DNA from 3 places in the Arthrobacter sp. S2(2024) genome. Region 1 is predicted to be linked to each of the others. Evidence: riboswitches for the same ligand, from Rfam matches in the RefSeq annotation. Region 1 holds a riboswitch; each other region holds the start of a gene.
The links. Region 1 has a riboswitch for S-adenosylmethionine ahead of metX (homoserine O-acetyltransferase MetX). Riboswitches for the same ligand answer to the same signal wherever they lie in the genome.

Region 1 (3,268 bases):
CGACCTCATCCGTCCCGGCGGCGATCCCGACGCCTTGGCCGAGAAACTCGATGCCGCAGTGCAGACCCTGAGTTCCGACGGCGCCACCGTGGTTCTCTTCAACGGTCCGGACACCGCGTCATCGGTCCTCGGCCGGATCCGCGGCAAAGTGGCCATCTACAACGAAAACCTCCGCACGGTGGCCGCCCGCCACGATGCCGTGATCGCCGATATGTGGTCCCTGCGGCAACTCTCCAACTCCCAGATGTGGGACGAAGACCGCCTGCACTTCTCGCCGCTCGGCCATCACACCGTCGCGGCGATGGTCCTCGATTCGCTCAACGTGCCGCACAACCTCGAGCCGCTGTTCCCCAAGCCACTCCCCCAGCGGAGTTGGCGCGAGGCCCGCTCGGGCGACCTCGTATGGGCACGGGAGTATTTTGTCCCGTGGGTCATCCGTCGGATCCGGCACCGCTCCTCCGGCGACGGCATCCTGCCGAAACGCCCGACGCCGGGACCCGTCTTCGGTCCTGCCGACACCATCCTGCCCCGGAGCTGAACCGGACCCCTGTGGGTCACAGGAAGCGGGGCTAAGCTGGTGAAAGACTAGGGAGGCCCTCCACCGTGAACAATGTGATCTTCTGGATCATCGTCTGCTCCTGGCTGATTCCCATGGGGATCCGCATGTACAACCGATCGCGCCAGCGCAGGCTCCGGGACTTCCCTCCGCAGGATTACCCCGGGCAGCCCTATCCTCCACAGCACTACCCCGTCGGATACCCGGAGCAACCCCCGGTCATCTTCCCGGCTGAGCCGCAACCCCCGGTGGGAATGCCCGCACCTCAGGCCGCTCCGCCGTCGTCGGCTACTCCGCAAGCGAACAGCGCGCCCCAGCCGGACAGCGCGCCGCAAGGCTACCGGGCACGGAAACTGGCCGAACTCGACCAGGAGTACAGCGACGGGAAAATTGCCATGGAGGACTACATGAAGCTCCGCCAGGAGATCATGAACGGCTGATTCAGCCGAAGAACGCCTCCCGCAGCTGGGGGCCGAGCTGGCCGATCTCGGTGAGGAAACCGTCGTGCCCGATGGGCGCCTCGATCACATGAACGGGGACTTCTCCGGGCAAGGCCTTGGCCAGCTCGTGCGATTGTTCCGGGAAATAGAGCCGGTCCGAGTCCACCGAGGCAACGAAGAACTTCGCCGTGGCCACGGACAACGCGTCCTCCAACGAGCCCCGGCCGCGAGTGATGTCGTGGCTCATGAGCGCCTCGGTGATGGCGATGTAGCTGTTGGCGTCGAAGCGCTGGACCAGCTTGCGTCCCTGGTGGTCGAGGTAGCTCTCCACCTGGTAGCGGCCACGGTCCCCTAAGGCCGCAGCCTGTAGGGGTGCCTCGCCGCCTTGGGCGTTCCTGCCGAAGCGGAAGTCCAGTTCATCCGCCGAACGGTAGGTGATGTGGGCGATCCGCCGAGCGAGGGCCAGCCCCGCCTCGGGCGCTGCCTGGCCATAGTAGTCGCCGCCCTTGAAGTCGGCGTCCTGCCGGATGGCGAGCGTCTGGGCCTGCGCGAACGCAATCTGTTCGGCAGTGCTGTACGCCCCGATCGAAATCACGGCACATCGCTTGACGCGGTCCGGATAGCTGATGGCCCATTCCAGTGCGCGGGCACCGCCCATGGACCCGCCCACCACGGTGTGCCAGCTGTGGATCCCCAAGGCGTCGGCCAGCCGGGCTTCGGCTACAGTGCTGTCCCGCAGGGTGACGAGCGGGAAGCGGGAGCCCCACGGCTTGCCGTCGGGAGCGCTCGACGACGGCCCGGTGCTGCCGTAGCAGCCTCCCACGATGTTGACGGAGACCACGAAGTAGCGGTCCGTGTCGATGGTGGCGCCGGGACCAACGAGTTGCTCCCACCAGCCTTCTTCGTCGCTCTCGCCACGGGCCACATGGGTGCTGCCGGTCAGTGCATGCTCCACGAGGACGGCGTTGGAAGCGTCGGCGTTGAGCCGGCCCCAGGTCTCGTACGCAAGGACGACCTCAGGGAGGAAACCCCCGGCCTCCAGTTCGAGCCCTCCTACGGAAACATACTTGAGGGTTCCGTCCTGGGTACCTGAAAGGGGTATGGCTGTTGCAGCAATTGTCATTCGTCGACACCTCACATCGCGCTTGCCCGCCGCCAACACAGCGAAGGGCCAGGTCTTCACCCGGGGCACCCCGCCGCGAAAGGAGGGTTGCCGGCCAGCAAGCCGGGGCTGTCGCTGGCACTCATGACCTATGGGAAGAGTCTAGGAAAACCGGACCCCTTCTGACGAAGATTATGACAGCTTTGTGACACTTGGCCGCGTTTTGTTCACGAAGCCGGGGTTGTGGATGTCTGAAATTGAAGAGACGGGTGATGCCTGTGTGACTGGAGATAGAATTGGGCGCAGCAGTCTGCATCCTTCGGATGTCTCCGCCGCCACTGTGCGTCACAGGAAGATTGAAGCTCGTGAAAAAGCCATCCGGCGTCGTTCCAATAGCCCTGTTCTTGCTGGTATCAGGTTTCACCGTGGGAGTGCCGCTGCCGGCGCACGCCGACACGACTCCGGCAGCAGGCGAAGACAGATACGTGGTCCACTACGCCGAAGGCACCGACGTTGACGGGAAGACCGCGGAGCTGCGCTCGCAGGGAGTCTCGGTGGACAAGACGTTCACGCATGCCGTGAAGGCCGCGGTCGTCACGGCGACGCCAGCGAAGGCCGCTGCGTTGGCGAAGTCGAGCCACGTGGCATCGGTCGAGCGGGACACCCCGGTACGGATTTCGGACACCCAAGCGCCGGCACCCTGGAACCTCGACCGGACCGATCAGCGCACCCTCCCTTTGTCCGGGAGCTACACCCCGCCTTCGAGCGGCGCCGGGGTTCAGGTCTACATTGTGGACAACGGGGTGCTTGGCACCCATGTGGACTTCGGCGGTCGGGTGACCGCGGGGTGGAGTGCCTTCTCGGGGCAGCCCGCCAATGCCCCCTGCACCGATCCGGCAATGCCCGACGCCGGCCACGGGACGCACGTAGCAGGCATCACGGCCGGCAGCACCTACGGCATGGCCAAGTCGGCAACCATCGTGCCGGTGCGGGTCCTTGGTTGCGACGGTACGGGATACTCCTCCGACGTCATAGCCGGCCTCGATTGGATGGTCCAGCAGCACCAGCCCGGCCAACCCGCCGTCGCCAACCTCAGCCTCTCCGGACCTGCGAACCAGAGCCTGGACGACGCTGTCCAGGGCGCGATCAATAGCGGCATTACCGTCACCT
Region 2 (3,268 bases), 460 kb from region 1:
CCTTTCAGGCCGTTTCTGCGGCCCTGTCATTGCAGCAATAGTAGCCGGATCGCCCGCGCGGCAGGGCCTTTGGCAAGCTGGAGGAGCGCCGATGAGTCCGCTGGGCGAGACAGCACCTTGACTGTTACTCGCATCACTACGTAACCTCATAGGCAACAAGTGTTGTTTGTGAGGCATACATCACAGACTACTCTCCCCAATCACCAGCGCAGAGACCTTCCGCAACCCGCAACGAAACCCAGCGGACCGGCGTCGGAATCCCCAAGGGCTCTGCGCATCACTTTCAGGAGCCAACCGTGGACTCTTCGTTCATCAATATTGCGATCGTGGTGGTGTATTTGCTCGCCATGCTGGCCTTCGGCTGGTGGGGCAAGTCGCGCACCAAGAACAACAGCGACTTCCTCGTGGCAGGACGCCGCCTCGGTCCGATGCTCTACACCGGCACCATGGCCGCAGTCGTCCTCGGCGGCGCATCGACGGTTGGCGGCGTCGGCCTCGGCTACAAGTTCGGCGTCTCCGGCATGTGGCTGGTTGTCGCGATCGGTTCGGGCGTGCTCCTCCTGAGCCTGCTTTTCGCCGGCACCATCCAGCGGCTGAAGATCTACACGGTCTCCCAGATGCTGAGCCTGCGTTACGGACAGCGCGCCACACAGACTTCCGGCATCGTCATGCTCGCCTACACCCTGATGTTGTGCGCCACGTCCACGGGCGCCTACGCCACCATCTTCGTTGTCCTCTTCGGCTGGGAGCGCTGGCTCGCCATCGCCGTCGGCGGCGCAATCGTCCTGGTCTACTCAACGATCGGCGGCATGTGGTCCATCACCCTCGCCGACCAGGTGCAGTTCATCATCAAGACCGTGGGCATCTTCTTCCTCATGCTCCCGTTCGTCCTGAACGCCGCAGGCGGCTTCGATGGCATCCGTGCCCGCGTTGACGCCAGCTTCTTCCAGTTGGACGGCATCGGGGCACAAACCATCATCACGTACTTCGTGGTCTACACCCTGGGCCTGCTGATCGGCCAGGACATCTGGCAGCGCGTCTTCACCGCCAAGACTCCCAAGGTGGCCCGTTGGGGCGGTGCCACCGCGGGTATCTACTGCGTCCTGTACGGCGTCGCCGGCGCATTGATCGGCCTTGCCGCCCGCGTGGCACTGCCCAACATCGACGTGAAGGCCCTCGGCAAGGACGTCGTCTACGCCGAGGTTGCCACGCACATCCTGCCGATCGGCATCGGCGGCCTCGTGATGGCCGCAGCAGTCGCGGCCATGATGTCCACGGCTTCCGGAGCCCTCATCGCCGCGGCCACCGTTGCCCGCGCCGACGTGGTCCCGTTCGTGGCCAGCTGGTTCGGCAAGACCATCAACACCGACGACACCGAGAACCCCGAGCACGACGTCAAGGCCAACCGCTACTGGGTCCTCGGACTGGGCATCGTGGCCGTGTTGATATCCATGGCGGCGCAAGACGTCGTGGTCGCCCTGACCATCGCCTACGACATCCTGGTGGGCGGCCTGCTGGTTGCCATCCTGGGTGGCCTGGTCTGGAAGCGGGGCACCGGTATTGCCGCGGCCTGGTCCATGGCCGTGGGGTCCGTACTGACCCTGGCCCTGCTGATCGCCTATGCCACGGGAATCATCCCCAGCGAAGACGGCGTCTACGCCAACGATCCCATCTATTGGGGCCTCGGAGCCTCGTTGCTGGTGTACGTTGTGGTCTCGCTGCTGACGCCTCCCACGGAGCCCCAGGTCCGCGAAGCATGGGACCGTCGCGTCGCCGGAGGAGTCACCGAGGAACTCCCGTTGGAGGCCCACCCGGTGGCCAGCCACTAAGTTTCACTGAGTCAAGTACGACGGCGGCGCCGCACCTTTTTCCGGGGTGCGGCGCCGCCGTCGCATGTACAGTAGGAAGAGCTTCAAGAGATGCGGCGCCAAGCTCCGACTTGCCACACGCCAACCCCATGTTCACGGGTGGTTCGGATGAAGAAGCGGCCCGGCTCGGACCAGAGACAACCGAACGGGCAAGAGCAACTCCACAGGAGAAGGCCATGCCTTTCGAAAACGGCGCCACCGCCATAGCCGACCGCACCACCCAGCCCAGCACCCTCTTGTCGCCCCGCCCCCGCCGGGTGGACGAATTCGTCCGGGTGATTCCCGGCGTCGACCTCTCCCAAGGCTCCGTCACGTTCGTCGTGGACGGAAACCTGGAACGCTATTGGCACCATGAGCCGCGGCTCATCACCCAAGCCCTTTCAAAAGCGGTCCAGCCCGCCCGCTGGTTCCCCGCCACACGGAAACTCACCCTGACGGTGGCGGCAACCGGGCACCGGGCAGGCGTGCAGAGGCACTTCATCCTGAGCGCGTTTTAGCTCCGGGGTTTAGCGAGCCCGGGGCTATTCGAACTCTTCGTCCTCGCGGTGTTCCTCTGCGTCGAGCGGAACCACCCGTTCGTCGTCGTCGAGGACCTCGGATTGTTCCTCCCAGTCCTCGTCCACCTCAAGGTCTTCGCTGTAGTCGTAGGCGGGATCGGCCTCGACCGTGGGACGGTCGGGGTGGCGGGCGTGGGTTTCGGTGCTGTCCATGGTGCAACCTCCGTTCGACGTGCCGCTGAGCCCATCGCACAGGCACATGAGGCAGCCGGTCACCACGCTACCCCGCCAATTCGTGGACCCTGTCCATCCATCCCAGCACTGCCCCCAGCCGCGGTCAAGGCCTCCCGGGAGCCTCCCGTTTTTGAGGCGCGCCTAAAACGTCCAGTGAGGATTGCCAGCCGAAAAACCGCGGAAATTGGCGATAGAGTGGAGCCGCAATGAGGCGATGAAGCCCGCCCCAGCAACCCAGGAGTCCCGGTGCACCCGCACGCAGATCCACAGAACCCGACAGATCCAGACAACACGCATCCCGACAATCCCTCGGACCAAAGCAGTCCATCGCAAGACGAAGCGGCCCCCAAGACTCCCCCGTCGTCGGACATCAAGCGCTGGCGTCAGTACTTGGCGGACGAGCGGGCCGAGGCCGCCGTGTACCGCCAACTGGCGCAGCGCCGCGACGGCGAGGAACGCGAAATCCTGTTGGCACTCGCAGAGGCCGAGGGCCGCCACGAGGCACACTGGCTCAAGCTCCTCGGGGAACATGCCGGCATGCCGAAGGCGGCCTCGATCCGAAGCCAAATGCTCGGCTTCCTCGCCCGGAACTTTGGATCAGTGTTCGTGCTGGCCCTCGCCCAAAGGGCTGAAGGCCGCTCGCCTTACGCGAAGGATCCAGCAGCGACC
Region 3 (3,268 bases), on a different contig from region 1:
TTGTGGACGTCGGACAGGACACCGAAAGCTGTCACGGTCTGGAAGCCGCGCGCGGGATTCGAGGGGTGTCCGTTTACATACTTGAAGCCGTAGGTTTCCTGGTCGCTGGTGGGCATCAGCTCGATGACGCCAAATGGCGTGTGACTTGCCACCCGCGGAGTCTTGTCAAAAGATTCCCACCGCCGGAAGTCGTCTTCCAGGTACTGCATCATCTCCGAGATGATGGTCTCCGGGCCCCGTCCGGCCGTCCAACGAACCATATTGCGGACATCGACAAAGCGCGTCATGTGCGCTCCTTTCCCTCATAAGCACTGTTGCTACGAGGCTACGGAGCGGCGATATGCATCCACAATTGCCAAAGTACGTACTTTTCATTGAAAACATGCACAAAATGATGACTGCTTATGCACACAATGATCAACGGCAGGCGTCCGTCATAAAAGCGACTATCGCAGGACGGAACTGAGCAGCAGGCTCGTCTCGCTATTGACGATCCCCTCGATCCCGCGGATCCTGCCCAACACCTGGTCAAAGTCGCTGAGGCTTTCCGTGCGCAACTCGGCCACGAGATCCCAACCGCCGTTCGTGGTGTGTAGCGCCCAAATCTCGGGAAGTCCGCGGAGTTGGCGAATGACCTTGTCCGCCGACCTTCCCTCCACGGCAATGAGCGCAATGGCCCGGATCGCAAGTGGATCCACCTCGTCGCGCACCCTCGCGGTGAAGCCAACGATGGTCCCCGAGGAGACAAGACGCTCAAGCCGGCTATTCACGGTGGCCCTGGCGACGCCCAGCTTGCGCGCAAGGCTCGCCACGGAGGCCCTGCCGTCCTCCCGGAGAGCGGAGAGGAGCTGGCGGTCAAGGTCGGTGAGTGCTGCCATAAAGATAAACGTATCGCCCATTCCCCAAGCGGGCCTGAGTCCGTAGGGTATCGACATGAGCATCTACATCAGCCCCGACTCTGCTGCATGGTCCCTGACGGCCATGGCGACTGGTGCGTCAGCGGGATCAATCGATGATGCAAATGGCATGTCCAACCTGGTGAAGGAAATCTACGAGACAGAAGGTTTCGAAGCCTTGTCGGGTGTGGTTTTTGCCTTGGCTCATCACAACAGCCTCTCGCTGCATGCACTCGCCACAGCCACCGGGATATCCGTCCACGAACTGCTGGAAATCCGGAAGCATCAAGGTTCCACTTTTCATCACTCCCCTACGGCAGTAGCGTCGCGGTTCGACGCCATTCCACCCCGGATCCAGGCGAGCCTGGAACCGCTGCCCAATGAAACCGAGTCCTAGGACCCCCGGTTACGGAACATGACGTCGGCCGGTGATGCAGGCCGCCGTCGTGGATGTTATTTTTCTTCTTGAGTAATGAGCACCAGCGCGAAGCCCTGACTTGCTGGTCGGCAACCCTCTCTCCGGCGGGGTGCCTCAGGTGACTACTCGGCGTATCGACACTTTCGAACTGCAAGCGTGACTGAGGAGCACCAATGCCTGAACCCACCGAAGAAAAACTCTCGTACCGTCTCATCACGGGCCCTGACACCAAGGAATTCTGCGAGCGGATCTCCACCGCCCTCGCGGAGGGATACGTGTTGCACGGCAGCCCGGCCGCGACCTTCAACGGCACGGACGTAATCGTGGCACAGGCCATCGTCCTGCCCGCGGCAATCGCGAGCGCGGATGCCGCCGTTGCCAATGCGGTGGATCAGCTTGATGAAGAGTTCGACGGCGAGGGCCACGCATGAGCTACGCAGGCGACCTCAGCCCGCACGACGCCTGGGCCAAGCTCGAGCAGGGCGCCATCCTGGTGGACGTCCGCACCGAAGGCGAGTGGGCACACATCGGGATCCCGGACACCAAAGCCACCGAGAACGATCCCCTGTTCATCCAGTGGAACCTGGCCGGAGGCATCCCCAACACCCGTTTCATCGAAGAGTTGACGCAGCAGGCCCCGGAGGCGGACGGCACCGAACTGGTTTTCCTCTGCCGCTCCGGACAGCGCTCCATCGCCGCCGCGATTGCCGCCACCCAGGCCGGCTACACCTCCTACAACGTCCTCGAGGGCTTTGAGGGCGAGCCGGACCGCTACGGCGAGCGAACCGTGAACGGCTGGAAAAACCGTGGACTTCCGACGAACCTGGGGAACATCTAAGTGACTTTCAACCCTGACGCCGCCAGCTGGAGCCCTGACACCCAGGCCGTCCGCGGCGGTCTTGACCGTACCAACTTCCAGGAAACGTCCGAGGCCGTCTTCCTGAACTCCGGCTTCGTCTACGAGTCCGCCGCAGCCGCCGAGCGAGCATTTACGGGCGAGGACGAACGCTTCGTCTACTCCCGTTACGGCAACCCCTCCGTAGCTACCTTCCAGGAGCGCCTCCGCCTGCTCGAAGGCACCGAAGCGTGCTTCGCGACGGCGTCGGGCATGTCCGCTGTCTTCACCGCCCTCGGTGCGTTGCTTGCTGCCGGTGACCGCGTAGTTGCCGCCCGCTCGCTCTTCGGCTCCTGTTTCGTCATCCTCAATGAGATCCTGCCGCGCTGGGGCGTCGAGACCGTCTTCGTCGACGGGCCTGACTTGGACCAGTGGCGTGCCGCTCTGTCCGAGCCGACAACGGCAGTGTTCTTCGAGTCGCCGTCGAACCCCATGCAGGAAATCGTGGACATCGCCGCGGTGAGCGAGCTGGCCCACGCAGCCGGCGCCACCGTCGTTGTCGACAACGTCTTCGCCACTCCCCTCCTGCAGCGCTGCGGCGATCTCGGAGCAGACGTGATTGTCTACTCGGGCACCAAGCACATCGACGGCCAGGGCCGGGTCCTCGGCGGAGCGATCCTGGGCACCAAGGAGTTCATCGACGGTCCCGTCAAGCAGCTCATGCGGCACACCGGTCCGTCGCTTTCCGCGTTCAACGCCTGGGTCCTGACCAAGGGCCTGGAGACGATGGCGCTGCGTGTCAACCACTCCTCGGCGTCTGCGTTGCGGATCGCCGAATGGCTCGAGGAACAGCCGGCCATCAGCTGGGTCAAGTACCCGCTGCTGAAGTCGCACCCGCAGTTCGAGCTCGCCGCAAAGCAAATGAAGGCCGGCGGAACTGTGCTCACCTTCGAGCTGCTCCCCTCCGCGGGGCGATCGGCGAAGGAGGCCGCTTTCGCGCTGCTGGACGGGCTCGCCGTCATCGACATCTCGAACAACCTCGGCGACTCCAAGTCCCTCATCACCCATCCCGCTACCACCACGCACCGTGCCATGGGTCCGGAAGGCCGCGCGGCAATT

Region 2: linked by a shared signal. The riboswitch ahead of VLA65_RS02155 (hypothetical protein) and the one ahead of metX (homoserine O-acetyltransferase MetX) in region 1 are both predicted to bind S-adenosylmethionine.
Region 3: linked by a shared signal. The riboswitch ahead of VLA65_RS18105 (DUF1737 domain-containing protein) and the one ahead of metX (homoserine O-acetyltransferase MetX) in region 1 are both predicted to bind S-adenosylmethionine.

What each region holds. Positions count from the first base shown of each region.
Region 1 is NZ_JAYKZI010000001.1:17,143-20,410, forward strand. It holds gene VLA65_RS00080 (SGNH/GDSL hydrolase family protein) at 1-538, shown strand, start outside; gene VLA65_RS00085 (hypothetical protein) at 604-996, shown strand; gene metX (homoserine O-acetyltransferase MetX) at 998-2,119, opposite strand; SAM riboswitch class IV at 2,133-2,248, opposite strand; gene VLA65_RS00095 (S8 family peptidase) at 2,464-3,268, shown strand, end outside.
Region 2 is NZ_JAYKZI010000001.1:474,250-477,517, forward strand. It holds gene VLA65_RS02150 (sodium:solute symporter) at 297-1,829, shown strand; SAM riboswitch class IV at 1,911-2,030, shown strand; gene VLA65_RS02155 (hypothetical protein) at 2,045-2,365, shown strand; gene VLA65_RS02160 (hypothetical protein) at 2,390-2,578, opposite strand; gene VLA65_RS02165 (VIT1/CCC1 transporter family protein) at 2,846-3,268, shown strand, end outside.
Region 3 is NZ_JAYKZI010000012.1:47,494-50,761, forward strand. It holds gene VLA65_RS18090 (ornithine cyclodeaminase) at 1-287, opposite strand, end outside; gene VLA65_RS18095 (Lrp/AsnC family transcriptional regulator) at 447-878, opposite strand; gene VLA65_RS18100 (hypothetical protein) at 934-1,293, shown strand; SAM riboswitch class IV at 1,365-1,477, shown strand; gene VLA65_RS18105 (DUF1737 domain-containing protein) at 1,488-1,745, shown strand; gene VLA65_RS18110 (rhodanese-like domain-containing protein) at 1,742-2,152, shown strand; gene VLA65_RS18115 (O-succinylhomoserine sulfhydrylase) at 2,153-3,268, shown strand, end outside.